DNA from 2 places in the Streptomyces sp. NPDC003284 genome. Region 1 is predicted to be linked to the other one. Evidence: riboswitches for the same ligand, from Rfam matches in the RefSeq annotation. Region 1 holds a riboswitch; the other holds the start of a gene.
What was found. Region 1 has a riboswitch for cobalamin ahead of ACWDYF_RS33335 (cobalamin biosynthesis protein). Riboswitches for the same ligand answer to the same signal wherever they lie in the genome.

Region 1 (7,231 bases):
GAAGGCCCGGCGGAAGCCGTCCGACTCCAGCGAGCCGTGCCAGTGCGTGCCCCAGACCGAGCCGGCCCGGCAGCCGTCCAGGAACGGTTCGCCGCCGGTGACGTCGGCGACGCCGTGATGGATCTCGTAGCCCTCGACCCGCTCGCCCAGGGCCGTGCCCTCGGGCCGGGCGAGGGTCTTGTCCGGGGCGAACCGGACGCGTACGGGCAGCAGTCCGAGCCCGTCGACCCGGCCGCGACGGCTCTCGACGTCGTCCTCGATGTGCTCGCCGAGGAGCTGGAAGCCGCCGCAGACACCGAGGACGGGCCGCCCCTCGGCGGCCCGGCGCCGCAGGGCGTCCGCGAGGCCCCGCTCGCGCAGCCAGTCCAGCGCCCGCACGGTGCCGCGGGTGCCCGGGACCACGACGAGATCGGCGTCGGCCAGTTCCTCGGGCCGGTCCACGAACCGCACGACGACGCCCGGTTCGGCGGCCAGCGCGTCCACGTCGGTGAAGTTGGACATCAGCGGGACGGCGCAGACGGCGACCCGCAGCACGTCCTCGCCGACCGGCGGCGCCACGGCGGACTCCCGTACGGCACCGCGCAGCGACACCCGCAGTCCGTCCTCCTCGTCGATGCCGAGCCCGTGCCGGAAGGGCAGCACCCCGTAGGTGTGCCGCCCGGTGAGCCCGTGCAGCATGCCGATGCCGGGTTCGAGCAGCGAGACGTCGCCGCGGAACTTGTTGACGAGGAAACCGGCGACCAGTTCCTGGTCCTCGGGGGAGAGCAGGGCCACGGTGCCGAAGAAGGAGGCGAAGACGCCGCCGCGGTCGATGTCGCCGACGACGACCACCGGCAGCCGCGCGCCGCGCGCGATGCCCATGTTGACGATGTCGGTGCGGCGCAGATTGATCTCGGCCGGACTGCCCGCGCCCTCGCAGATCACCGCGTCGTAGGAGCCGCGCAGTTCGGCCAGGCAGTCCAGCACCGTGCCCAGCAGCCGCTGCTGGCGCCCGCCGTGGTAGCCGCGCGCGCTCATCTCGCCCACCGGCCTGCCCAGCAGCACCACTTGGCTGCTCTGCTCGCCGCCCGGCTTGAGCAGCACCGGGTTCATCAGCGCGGTCGGCTCGATCCGGCACGCCTGCGCCTGCATGGCCTGCGCCCGGCCGATCTCGGCGCCCTCGCGGGTGACGAACGAGTTGAGGGACATGTTCTGCGCCTTGAACGGCGCGACCTTGACGCCCTGGCGCGCCAGCCACCGGCAGATCCCGGCGGTGACGACGCTCTTCCCGGCGTCGGAGGTGGTCCCGGCGACGAGCAGCCCGCCGCCCCGGCCACCGCTCATGACGTACGTCCCTTCGTCCGACGGCCGCGACGGCCGCACAGGAGCCTCACGGCGGCGCATGTGCCGAGCGCGAGCCAGCTCACGCGCCGTGAGAGCCGTACGGCCCGGTCGATGTCACCGGCCTGCACCGCGCGCCCCGCCGCGCCGTTCAGTACCGGCCGGTGCTCCACGCGCCCGGCGTACGACAGCGTGCCGCCGAGGCGGACGCCGAGCGCGCCCGCGAACGAGGCTTCCACCGGCCCGGCGTTGGGGCTCGGGTGCCGTCCGGCGTCCGCGCGCCAGGCGCGCACGGCGCCGCGCGGATCGCCGCCCGCCGCGGTGGCCAGGACGGCGGTCAGCCGGGCGCCCGGCCAGCCCGCCAGGTCGTCCAGGCGGGCGGAGGCCCAGCCGAAGCGCCGGTGGCGGGGCGACTTGTGGCCGACCATGGCGTCCAGGGTGTTGACGGCACGGAAGCCGAGCAGGCCGGGCACGCCCGCGACGGCGCCCCAGACGAGGGCGCCGACCACGGCGTCGGAGGTGTTCTCGGCGACCGACTCGACGACCGCGCGGGCGATCTGGGCGGCGTCCAGCGCCTGCGGGTCGCGCCCGCACAGATGCGGCAGCCGCGCCCGCGCGGCCTCGATGTCGCCGGACTCCAGGGCCTGTCCGACGGCGCGGGCCTCGCGGGCCAGCGAGGTGCCGCCGACCACGGCCCAGGTGGCGGCGCCGGTCAGCAGGACGGAGGCGGTGTACGGGAAGCGGGGGGCGCGGGCGGCGCGGGCGGCGGCGGCCCCCAGCGCGACGGCGCCGCCGGCGCACACGGCGGTGTGCAGCGCGCCCCAGCCACGGTGGTCGTGCCACAGCACACGTTCGACGGCGCCCGCGGCCCGCCCGAACACGGCGACCGGATGCCCGCGGCGCGGGTCGCCGAGGAGCAGGTCACCGAGGAGGCCGGCGGCGGCGCCGTACGCGAAGACGCGATCGGCACCCATCGGGTCAGCCGGCCGCGGGGTCGGTCAGGGAATCGCTGATGAACCTCGGTCGGCAGCCGCGCATGGCGATGGTCCTCACTCAGGGTGTCCGCGCCCTGGTTCGACGTGACCGGCGGCGAGAGTTCCTGGCTTCCGGGGATGTTCCTCCCCGGTGACAGTGGCGGGACCGCGCCGGATTCGCACCGGCTTCCTCTTCTGCCGCCGTACATGGCCCCGGAAGTCCACCACGGCCCCGGAACAGCCGTCAACTTGCCGTTGACCTGCGGCGGGGTGGTGTGCCGAGGCTCATATCCCCGATCCGGGCCCGCGGACTTGAAACGGCTCCTTCTGGCCTCTTTCCCGGCGGCGAAGCTGGGAAGACTCCTGTCATGAACATCCATGGGGGCTGGAGGAGGCGGGCGTTGGCAGGCAGGGAGCCGACAGGGCGCGCCTGGGTCAGGAGCAGCTACTCGGCGAGCGGCGGAGAGTGCGTGGAGGCAGCTTGGGAGCAGGGCCGTGTGCTCGTGGGCGACTCGAAGCGGCCGGTGGACGGCGCGAGCGGGCCCGTGCTCGCCTTTCGCCGTACGGCGTGGTGTGGTTTTCTGGCGGGGCTGGTGAACCCGGAAGCGGGCGGCTCGTGATCGCCCCGGGGGGGGCGGGAGGTGCACCTATGCGGGACCGAGCTGACGGAACGGCGTCGGCGGTGGGAAACCGCGACGGAACCATGGAGAACCGGACGTCCGCGGCGCTCCCGCTGATCCTCTTCTCCTCGGCCACGGGGATCCTCGCGGTGGGGGCCGGCGCGTTGGCGGCGCTGCTGGTACCGGACGGCGCGGCGCGCGGCGTTGTCTGGCTGCTGGTCACCGCGCTGGTGGCCGCCGGCGGCGGACTGTGGTGGGGGCTCACCCCGCTCACGGAGCGGCTGAGGGTCCTGAACCGGGCCCTTGAGACGGTTCAGCCCCGGGGCGAGCCCCCTCGCTGACCCCGCCGGGCACGGCGGCACCGGAGCGCCGACGCAGCGCTCTGCCCACGGTGGCGCCGAGCGCTGTGAGGACCGCCGCGCCGACCGCCCCGGTGACAGTGGTAGTCAGCGGGGTGGCCGCCGCGAACGGAACGGCGGGAGTGACCCGGGTGGCCACGGCGATGCTCAGCAGGAGGACGCTCGCGCACGCCGTGGCCACCAGCATGCGGGCGGACAGCAGCCGGATCTCGTTGGAGACCCGGGCGTTCTCCAGCTCGATCAGCCGCTGAAGCCACTCGGGCTGCTTGATCGCCTCGACCTTGACGGTGTTGTCGTCGAGTGGAGCAGCGTTCTCCGGCTCGGCGCCCCCCGTACGCAGGCGCTGCCACCACGTTCGTATTCCGAAGACCGCCATGGTCCTCCCACCCCGTTCCCGCCCGGGTCGTCGTCCCGTCCCGGGGTCAGCTGTTGTCCAGGCTCCCTCTGACCGCGCCGAGCAGGTCGGTCATCCGGTCGCCCTCGTACGCGATGGCGCTGATCTCCTCGAAGCACTCCTGGTAGCGGGCCATCAGGGCCAGATCATCGCGGCTCGACAAGCCGCCTCCTGGTCCCTCCACGTAGAGCAGGTCGTCGTCGTCGCGGAAGCTGAGCAGGATGAACGGCGTCGCGACGCTGAAGTGCGCCCCGGCGGAGAACGGCAGCACCCGCAGATTGGTGCGCGGGTGCTCCGTGAGGGACAGCAGATGATCGATCTGCCGTCGCATCACGGCGGGTCCGCCGACCTGCCGCCGCACGGCCGCCTCGTCCAGGACGATGTCGATCCGGGGACCGTCGCTCCCGTCGAAGAACCGCTCCTGCCGGGAGAGCCGGAGGTCCACCTGCTGGCGCAGCAGCGACTCGGGGCCCAGCGCCGACAGCAGCGCCGTGGCGTAGTCCTCCGTCTGCACGAGCCCCGGCAGGATGGTCGGGTTGTACATGCGGATCGTGTCCGCCGACCCCTCGTACCCCAGGTACAAGGCGTACTGGGGCGACACCACGTCGCTGTACTGCGCCCACCATGACTGTCCTTTCGAGCCGCGTGCCGCGTCCTCCAGCTCCGCGACCAGACCGGCGTCCGTGACCTCGTACAGCTGGAGCAGGGCCCGCAGGTCCGTGACCCCGAGACTGACCGTCCCGGCCTCGATCCTGATCAGTTTGGAGAGCGACCATTCGAGGGCCTTCGTTGCGTCCCGCTGGGTCAACCCGGCGTTCTCGCGTGCCTTGCGCAGTTCGATTCGCAGCCTGCGTCGGTTGAGGCTCGGATCGATGTCTCTTGGCATGGTGCTCCCTGCCACATGTCGGCGTTGACTTGTCGGGCTGCCACCATCGAACAGTTAACTACCCACTAGAGTAGGTGGCTTAGAGCTCGGCGACCAGCCTCTGGCAGTATGACATGTGTCCTTTCGGTGAGGTCACGAAGAGGGGTCGAAGGCAGCAAAAACCCCCGTAAGCGTCATAGAACGACTCACGGGGGTCGATGCGGATGGTGCGGCCGGGGCCTGAGTGGCCGCAGGGCTTCCTGTGGTCAGCCCAGGATCAGGGAGATTCCGTAGGCGACAGCCGCCGCACACAGCGCGAAGCACGCATAGGCACCGGCGGTGGCGGCGACGGCCGACTCGCCGCGGGTCGACGCGGCCTCGCGGCGGGACAGGCCCGCGATGCCGAGGGTGAACAGGGCCACCAGGCCGACGGTGGCCACGAGACTGACGCCGAAGACGGAGCCGAGCGCCGCCCAGTCGATCTTCATGTCGGAGCTGCTTTCTTGATTCTCGGGAGCCGGGTGGGGCGCGCGGTCAGACGGCCGCGGCGGGTGGGGTGGCCGCCGCCGGGGCCGCGACCGGGCTCGGGTCGAGGACGGGGACGGGCGCCGGGGCGGGGATGGTGGCCATCAGGCCGTCGGCCGCCGGTGCGTCCGTCAGGGGCGCCGCCGGTGCCGCGGCCGGGGGCGGGGCCACCGCGGCGATCGCCTGGGTCACCACACCGGCCGGTTCCCCGGCGGCGGGCCCGGTCGCGTTGACGTTGGTGTGGTCGACGACCTGACGGCGGGAGATCTTCCAGATCGCGAAGCTCGCGGCCACCAGGAACACGGCGACCAGCGTGGTGCCCCAGTCGCCCAGGCCGGTGACGGCCTCGGCGCCCGCGCCGACCACCGCGGCGGCCGGCAGCGTCAGCACCCAGGCGACGGCCATGCGGCCCGCGGTGGACCAGCGGACCACACCGCCCTTGCGGCCCAGGCCCGCACCCATCACCGAGCCGGAGACGACATGCGTGGTGGAGAGCGAGAAGCCCAGGTGGGAGGAGGCCAGGATGGCCGCGGCCGAGCTGGTCTGGGCGGCGAAGCCCTGCTGCGGCTGGAGATCGGTCAGGCCCGTGCCCATGGTGCGGATGATGCGCCAGCCGCCGATGTAGGTGCCGAGCGCGATGGCCAGCCCCGCGGAGAGGATCACCCAGGTGGGAGGGTTGGCGCCGGGGGAGACGGCGCCACCGGCGATCAGGGCGAGGGTGATGATGCCCATCGTCTTCTGCGCGTCGTTGGTGCCGTGCGCCAGCGAGACCAGGCCCGCGGAGGCGATCTGCCCGGCCCGGTGGCCCTTCTCGGCGGCCTTGCCGTCCGTCTTCGCGCCGATCCTGTACGACAGCCGGGTCGCGACCACCGCGGCGACGCCCGCGACGACCGGCGCGGCGACCGCCGGGATCATGACCTTGGTGACCAGGACGTCGCCGTGCACGGCACCGACGCCGGCCGAGGCGATGGTGGCGCCGATCAGACCGCCCAGCAGGGCGTGCGAGGAACTGGACGGGAGTCCGACCAGCCAGGTCAGCAGATTCCAGAGGATCGCGCCGACCAGGGCGGCGAAGATGACCTCGGGACGGATGCCGGTCTCGTCGACGAGACCCTTGGAGATCGTGTTGGCGACCTCCACGGAGAGGAACGCGCCCACCAGGTTCAGTACGGCGGACATGGCCACCGCGACCTTGGGCTTGAGTGCGCCGGTGGAGATGGTGGTGGCCATCGCGTTGGCGGTGTCGTGGAAACCGTTCGTGAAATCAAACGCGAGTGCGGTTACCACCACAATCGCGAGGATCAGCGAGAAGCTTTCCATTTACCCAGGCAATCGTTCGAGCGTCATTGGCTCGTCGAACGTAGGTAACCCGGGTGAACGGAAGATGAACTGGGACGGTCGCAGTGGTGTCCGAACCTGTGGCTTGTCTCCCACTTCCGGGAGATCCGCTTCCGGTCCGGACCCCCGCCGGGCTGGCAGGATCGCCGCATGGCTGAACGACGGCGGGAGACCGGGCACACGGGACGCGCGAGCGGCACCCAGGAGAAACACAGGACCCAGGAGACACACGGCACCCAGGCGGCACAGGAGACAGGGGAGGCGCCGCCGGACGAGGACGAGACGGCCCGCGCCTGGCGGGACCTGGTGGACACGGCCCGCCGCACCGTCGCCGACGGCCTGGTCGTCGGGACCTCGGGCAATGTGTCGGTACGGGTGGGGGACACCGTCCTCGTCACCCCGTCGGGCGTCCCCTACGACCGGCTCACCCCGGACGATGTGACGGGCGTCGCACTCGACGGCCGACAGGTGCTGGGCACCCTGGTCCCGACCAGCGAACTCCCCATGCACCTGGCCGTCTACCGCACCACCGACGCGCGCGCCGTCGTGCACACCCACGCCGTGCACGCCACGGCCGTCTCGACGCTGGTGTCCGAGCTGCCGCTGATCCACTACATGGCGGGCGCGCTCGGCGGCCCGGTGCGCGTCGCCCCCTACGCGACCTACGGCACCGAGGAACTGGCTGCGCACATGCTGGCCGCGCTCGACGGCCGCTCCGGCTGCCTGCTGCGCAACCACGGCACCCTCACCCACGGCGCCACCCTCGACCAGGCGTACGACCGCACCGCCCAGCTGGAGTGGATGTGCCGCCTGTGGCTGACCGCCTCCTCGGTGCC
Region 2 (7,231 bases), on a different contig from region 1:
CCCGGCCCTGACCAGGTTGGCGGCCATGGGCGCGCCCATGTGCCCGAGTCCGATGAACGCGACGGTCAGGCTCACCAGGCCACCTCCACGGTGCTGTCGGATCCGGCGAGCCCCAGTTCGCGGTCGCCGAGCGGGGCGAAGAAGCGGTCCACGTCGGCCGCGCTGACCTCGGCGAGGGTGCCGGGCGACCAGCGGGGCCTGCGGTCCTTGTCGATGACCTGGGCGCGGACGCCCTCGACCAGGTCGGGGGCGGCGAGCGCGGCGCAGGAGACGCGGTACTCCTGGTCGAGGACCGCCTCCAGCGGGCCCAGGTGCCGGGCGCGGCGCAGCGCGGCGAGGGTGACCTTCAGCGCGGTGGGCGACTTGGTGAGCAGGGTCTCGGCCGCCTCCTTCGCGGCGGGCTCGCCGCGGCCGAGGAGGCGGTCCACGATCTCCTCCACGGTGTCGGCCGCGTAGCAGGCGTCGATCCACTCCCGCTGCCCGGCGAGTGCGCCCGGCGGCGGCGACTGCACATGCCGGGCGAGCGCGTCGTGCACGGACAGCACGGCGAGGTCGGCGGTGAAGGCGCCGAGCGCGGCGGCGGGCACATGGTGGTCGGCGAGCCCGCACAGCAGGGCGTCCCCGGCGCCGGTCTGCGCGCCGGTCAGCGCCAGATGGGTGCCCAGTTCGCCCGGGGCGAGGCCGAGCAGATAGGTGCCGCCGACATCGGGGACGAAGCCGATGCCGGTCTCGGGCATGGCGACGCGCGCGCGTTCGGTGACGACGCGGACGCTGCCGTGGGCGGAGACGCCGACGCCGCCGCCCATCACGATGCCGTCCATGACGGCGACGTACGGCTTGGGGTAGCGGGCGATCCGGGCATTGAGGCGGTACTCGTCGCGCCAGAACGCGGCCGCCGCGGTGCCGTCGCCGGTCTTGGCGTCGTCGTGGATGGCCCGGATGTCGCCGCCCGCGCACAGGCCGCGCTCGCCCGCGCCGCTGATGACGACGGTGGCCACCGCCGGGTCGTGCTCCCAGGCGGTCAGGGCCGCGTCGATGCGGCGGACCATCTCGTGGGTGAGGGCGTTGAGGGCCCGGGGCCGGTTGAGGACGATGTGGGCGGCCCGGCCGTCGGTGCGCAGGAGGACGGGGTCCTCGGTGCCGGTCACCGGAACGCCTCCGTCAGGCCGCGGGCCACGATGACGCGCATGATCTCGTTGGTTCCTTCCAGGATCTGGTGGACGCGCAGGTCACGGACGATCTTCTCGATGCCGTACTCGCTGAGGTAGCCGTAGCCGCCGTGCAGTTGGAGCGCGCGGTCGGCGACCGTGTACCCGGTGTCGGTGGCGAACCGCTTGGCCATCGCGCACAGGTACGGCGCCTGCGGGTCGCCCGCGTCCAGGGCGCGGGCGGCCTGCTGCACCAGGGCGCGGGCGGCGGCGAGTTCGGTCGCCATGTCGGCCAGCCGGAAGCGCAGCGCCTGCGCGTCGAGCAGCCGCTGCCCGAACGCCTCCCGGTCGGCGAGGTGGGCGAGGCTGCGGTCCAGGGCGCTGCGGGCGCCGCCGAGCGAGCAGGCGGCGATGCCGAGCCGGCCGCCGTTGAGGCCGTTCATGGCGATGCGGAAGCCGTCGCCCTCGCGGCCCAGCAGCCGGTCGGCGGGCAGCCGTACGCCGTCCAGGATCACCTGGCGGGTGGGCTGGGCGTTCCAGCCCATCTTGCGTTCGTTCGGGCCGAAGCCCACTCCGGCGTCGTCCTTGTCGACGACGAAGGCGGAGACGCCGTCCGCTCCGGTGCCGCCGGTGCGGGCCATCACGATGTACAGCTGGGAGGCGCCCGCGCCGGAGATGAACTGCTTGACGCCGTCGAGCACATAGGTGTCGCCGTCGCGGACGGCCCGGCTGGTGAGGGCCGCCGCGTCGGAGCCCGCGCCGGGTTCGGTCAGGCAGTAGCTGGCCAGGTCGTCCATGGCGCACAGCCGGGGCAGCCACCGCTCGCGCTGGGCCGGGTCGCCGTAGCGGTCGATCATCCAGGCGACCATGTTGTGGATGGAGAGGTATCCGGCGATGGCGGGGCAGCCGGAGGCGAGGGTCTCGAAGACGAGGACGCCGTCGGCCCGGCCGAGGCCGGAGCCGCCGGACTCCTCGCGGACGTAGACGCCGCCGAGGCCCAGCCCGGCCGCCTTGCGCAGGACGTCGACCGGGAAGTGCTTGTCGCGGTCCCAGTCCAGGGCGTGCGGTGCCAGGTGGTCCTGGGCGAAGTCGAGGGTGGTCTCCACGAGGGCCTGCTGGTCCTCGGTGAGCAGGGTGTGGGTCATGGTCGCTCAGCCCATCGTGGGAATGGTGAAGCTCGCGCCCTCGCGCAGCCCGGCGGGCCAGCGGGACGTGACGGTCTTGGTACGGGTGTAGAAGCGGACGGCGTCCGGCCCGTGCTGGTTGAGGTCGCCGAAGCCGGACCGCTTCCAGCCGCCGAAGGTGTGGTAGGCGACCGGGACCGGGATGGGCACGTTGACGCCGACCATGCCGGTGTTCACCCGGCGGGTGAAGTCGCGGGCGGTGTCTCCGTCCCGGGTGAAGATGGCCACGCCGTTGCCGAAGGCGTGCTCGCTGGGCAGGCGCAGCGCCTCCTCGTAGTCGGCCGCGCGGACCACGGACAGGACGGGACCGAAGATCTCCTCCTGGTGGATGCGCATGTCGGGGGTGACCCGGTCGAAGAGGGAGGCCCCGGCGAAGAAGCCGTTCTCGTGCCCGGGGAGCACGAAGTCGCGCCCGTCCACGACGAGTTCGGCGCCCTCCTCCACCCCGAGGTCGACATAGGACCGTACGCGCTCCACCGCGTCCCGGGCGACCAGCGGGCCGAAGTCGGCCTCGGGGTCGTCGCTGCGGCCGATGCGCAGGGTGCCGATGCGCTCCTTGAGCCGGGCGACCAGGGCGTCGGCGGTCTCCTCGCCGACCGGCACGGCGACCGAGATGGCCATGCAGCGCTCGCCCGCCGAGCCGTACCCGGCACCGACCAGCGCCTCCACGGCCTGGTCGAGGTCGGCGTCCGGCATCACGATCATGTGGTTCTTGGCGCCGCCGAAGCACTGGGCGCGCTTGCCGTGGGCGGCGGCGGTGGCGTAGACGTGCGCGGCGACCGGGGTGGAGCCGACGAAGCCGAGGGCGGCGACGCGGGGATCCTCCAGCAGGGTGTCGACGGCTTCCCGCGCGCCGTTGACGACATTGAGGACGCCCGGCGGCAGGCCCGCCTCCAAGAAGAGTTCGGCGAGCCGCAGCGGCACCGAGGGTGCCCGCTCGGACGGCTTGAGGACATAGGCGTTTCCGCAGGCCAGGGCGGGGGCGGCCTTCCAGAGCGGGATCATGGCGGGGAAGTTGAACGGGGTGATGCCGGCGACCACGCCGAGCGGCGAGCGCAGCGAGTGCACATCGATGCCGGTGCCCGCGTTGTCGGTGAACTCGCCCTTGAGCAGGTGCGGGATCCCGGCGGCGAACTCGACGACCTCCAGGCCGCGCTGGAGGTCGCCGTGCGCGTCGGCGACGGTCTTGCCGTGCTCGGCGGAGAGCAGCCGGGCCAGGTCGTCCTTCTCCTGCTCGACGAGCTGGAGGAAGCGCAGCATGACCCGGGCGCGGCGCTGCGGGTTCCACTCGCCCCAGGCGCGCTGCGCCTCGGCGGCGACGGTGACCGCCGCCTCGGTCTCGGCCCGGTCCGCCAGCGGTACCCGGGCCTGGACCTCTCCGGTGTTGGGGTCGTACACGTCGCCCTGGGCCCCCGAGGTGCCCGGGACGTTCTCGCCGCCGATGAAGTGGGTCAGTTCCCGTACACCGGCGGGGTGGTTCGGACGGATCATGGGTGCCTGCTCTCGTCAGGTGGGGGTGATCCAGGACGGCGCGCGCGACCGGCGCACGGCCCGCTCATGGACGCGGGCGTGCGCGAGGGCGGTCGGCGCGGAACGCTGAGGACGCCGGACCGTCAGGCCGTCGGGCCGGGGCGGGTGAGGCCGGTGGCGGAATGCGGGGAACCCCCGCGGCGCAGCTCGCCGGGATCGTGGAAACGCACCGGTGCCATGCGTGTCAGCTCCATCCTCGTGGACCACACGGAACATCCCACGGCCGGTATCCTGACTCCCGGATCAGCGCGCGCCGTCCGCCTTCCCGACATCCAGCTCGTCAGTGGCGTCCTGCTCGACGGCGTACTCCCCGGTCACAGTGGCGGGACCGTGCCGGAATCACACCGGCTTCCCTGCACCGCGGGCCTACGTCCCCAGAATATAGTTGGACGTCCTAGTAAATCCAGTGCCACGGCTGGAGCCGTACCGGATTCCCGTCGGAGCGGGGCCCTGCCGGGGCGCCGGCCGGCCGGAGGAGCGTGCTCCCCCGGCCGCCGGGCGGCGGGCAGCCGTCAGAAGGCCGTCCAGGTGAACGCCACCGTGTCCCCGGCGTTCAGCCGGAACTGGCAGCCGCCCACCGGGGTGGGCGTGCCGTTGACGGAGATGTTCCAGTACGCCGAGCCGCCGCCGCTGACGTTCTTGATGCTGTCGACCGCGTAGTCGTCGAACGACGCGTACCAGGCGCCGTCCCAGCCGAAGTGCCGCTTGCGGGCGGCGTCGTCGAGGGCGGCGGTGGGCGTCGGCACGGCGGAGGGGTGGGCGCTCCCGTTCGTCCCGTCGCATCTGTGCGTACCGCCCGTCGCCGTGGTGACGTCGTGGCCGCGCGTCCAGACCTTCCCGTGGAACAGCGGCCCGTCGGGGCCCTGCACGGTCAGCGTCACCCTGACCGGGGTGTTCGTGCCGTGCACGGCGTGCGTGCCCGGTGCGCCGTGGGCCTGGGCGGTGGCCGGCGCGGCGGCCAGGGCCACGCCGAGGGCGACGGAGGCGATGAGCGTACGGCGCAGGGAGGTACGGGAGACGGCTGAGGTGCCGGAGGTGTGTCGCACGGCGGGAGCCTTCCTGGTGTGGGCGGCCCGCAGCCCCGTCGCCGAGCGGACGGAGCGGGCACCGCCGCCGCCTCGGGCGAGACTCTCGGCTTCGCGCTGCAGACCATGACAGGGGAAGCGGTTCACGGCGCGCCCCGGGTGTCCCGACTCGCGGCCCACCGGCCGCACACGGTTGCAGGTCAGCGCCGGAATCCCACCGGCTTCCCCCAGGCACGCGCCCTATGCGGTTGTCGTACACACGGTCCGTCCGCCGAACGCGCGGGCGAACCGCCGTCATCCTAGGGCCGGTCGAGCCCGGCCGGGGGGCGTTTGCCCACTCCTCGTCCGGGCGGGTCGAACGCGTACAGCTCCAGGATGTCCGGCAGCGGGGCCACCCCCGGGCCACCGGCCCGCACCCAGCCGACGATGTCCTCCGTGGCCTCCGGGTCATTGACCAGCCCCAGCCAGACCGGCCGTGCCCCGGCCGCCCGGCCCGCGGCCGACGGCTGCACGACGACCACATTGGCCTGGTCGCACACGTCCAGGCACGCGGAGATCCGCACCGGCACCCCGGCCCGCAGCCGCGCGGTCTGCGCCGCGTGGTCGACTCCGGTCACCTTGGGCGTACCGCAGCAGCAGTCCCGGCAGACCACGACCCGGCACGGCACGGGCACGGGAACCGAAACCGGCTCCGGCTCCGGCTCCGGCCGCACGGACGACGACCGTGCGCGCGGTATGCCGCCGGACGGGTCCTCGGACACCGCGGTACCTCCCTGATCGGCCGACCGTCGCTCACGCCGGGACCGAGTATGCCTGTTCCCCCGGGGCACGAGCCCTCACCGCAGCTCTTCCAGACGGTCCCGTACTTCCTGGGTGTCGTGGCCGCCCATCAGTTCGCGCAGCACGAGGACGCGTTCCAGTGCCTCGACGGCCTCGGGTGAGCGGCCTGCCGCCACCAGGACATCGGCACAGAGCCACAGGAGCTTGGCCTCGTCGTGCCAGTGTTCGAGGTCACACAGAATTCCGCAGGCCCGCCGGAGCAGCCGGAGCGCCTCCTCCCCCTCCGACCTGGAGAGGTGGATCTGGGCGAGCGTGTACAGGGCGTCCGCCCCGCACCTCCGGTCCGTCGTCCCCTCCGCGATGCGCAGCGCCTCACCACAGGCGCGGAGCCCTTCGTCGTACTCCCCGCGGTCGCGGTGGAGGGTACCGATGCCGTTCAGCGCCGCCGCTTCCCCGCTGCGGTCGCCCAGCGCCCGGTACAGCTCCAGGGCTTGCCGGTGATGCTCCTCCGCCGCCGTCCCGTCCCCCTGTTTGCGCAACGTGAGCGCGAGCGTGTGCAGGGAATGCGCCAGACTCAGTCTGCCGGTCCCGGTGTCGTCCTCCTTGCTCAGCCGGACGGCCCGGAACAGATGGCCCGCCGCCCGCTCGAACTGCTCCTGCCGCCAGTAGGTCCCGGCCAGCATCCGGTGCACCATGGCGCACTGAGCGGGCTCGGCCACCTTCTCCGCCACCTCCCGCGCCAGTGTCAGCCCTCGCAACGCGTCGTCCAGGCGGCGGCGCGACCACTGATAGGTGACGAGAGCCATCGGCAGCAGCCAGACGTAGCGCTCCAGCCCTTTCCGGTGAGCCAGTTGAATGCCGAGCTGCACGGTGTCGTACTCGTCGTCCAGCACGGCCAGCGCCTGTTCGAGGTCCACCGGCTCGAACACTCTCACCCCGGCGGGGTCACCCACGGGAAGTGCCCGCTGCTCATGGAGGCGGCGGTCACAGGCGTGGACGTTGTGCAACTGGTGTTCCAGCACCCGCCGTACGGTCGCGTCCTCGAAGTCCTCCGGGACGCCGTCGGCTTCGGGGTCCACCTCGTGGCGTGCGAAGGCGCGCACCAGGTCGTGCAGGCTGTAGCGGTCGGCCCGGAGCTCCACCAGGCTGGCCGCCACCAGTTCCTCCAGGGCGTGGTCGGGGCGCGGTGCGTCGCCGGCCGGACCGAGGTCCATCACGGCGTCCCAGCCGGCACTCGGGCCGGGGTGCACGGCGAGTCGCCTGAGCAGCCGACGGGCGGCCGGGGACAGCGCGCGGATGGAACAGGCCAACGCCATCCGGACGGACAACTCCTCCTCGGGCAGGTGCAGAACACCCAGCTTCTCCTTCTCCTCCCGGAGATCCCGCACAAGGTCGCTCGTGCCCCGGACCGACCGGTTCTCCAGGCGCCGGGCGATCACGGTGAGAGCGAGCGGGTGCCGGCCGCACAGTTCGACCAGGGCACGGATGAGCGGCTCACGGCCTCTCGGGTCGCCCTTCGGGAGCTTCTCCCGGAGGATGGCGGCGGCGGACTCGTCGTCCAGGA

Region 2: another riboswitch for cobalamin. It lies ahead of ACWDYF_RS17120 (CoA-acylating methylmalonate-semialdehyde dehydrogenase); the one in region 1 lies ahead of ACWDYF_RS33335 (cobalamin biosynthesis protein).

What each region holds. Positions count from the first base shown of each region.
Region 1 covers NZ_JBSFSI010000025.1:47,885-55,115, reverse strand. The annotation lists gene ACWDYF_RS33340 (cobyric acid synthase) at 1-1,323, opposite strand, end outside; gene ACWDYF_RS33335 (cobalamin biosynthesis protein) at 1,320-2,294, opposite strand; cobalamin riboswitch at 2,395-2,535, opposite strand; gene ACWDYF_RS33330 (DUF397 domain-containing protein) at 2,663-2,914, shown strand; gene ACWDYF_RS33325 (hypothetical protein) at 3,185-3,649, opposite strand; gene ACWDYF_RS33320 (helix-turn-helix domain-containing protein) at 3,696-4,553, opposite strand; gene ACWDYF_RS33315 (hypothetical protein) at 4,799-5,020, opposite strand; gene ACWDYF_RS33310 (inorganic phosphate transporter) at 5,067-6,377, opposite strand; gene ACWDYF_RS33305 (class II aldolase/adducin family protein) at 6,546-7,231, shown strand, end outside.
Region 2 covers NZ_JBSFSI010000007.1:82,214-89,444, forward strand. The annotation lists gene mmsB (3-hydroxyisobutyrate dehydrogenase) at 1-75, opposite strand, end outside; gene ACWDYF_RS17110 (enoyl-CoA hydratase/isomerase family protein) at 72-1,148, opposite strand; gene ACWDYF_RS17115 (acyl-CoA dehydrogenase family protein) at 1,145-2,293, opposite strand; gene ACWDYF_RS17120 (CoA-acylating methylmalonate-semialdehyde dehydrogenase) at 2,300-3,823, opposite strand; cobalamin riboswitch at 4,067-4,264, opposite strand; gene ACWDYF_RS17125 (DUF4430 domain-containing protein) at 4,375-4,908, opposite strand; cobalamin riboswitch at 5,045-5,115, opposite strand; gene ACWDYF_RS17130 (hypothetical protein) at 5,187-5,600, opposite strand; gene ACWDYF_RS17135 (AfsR/SARP family transcriptional regulator) at 5,724-7,231, opposite strand, start outside.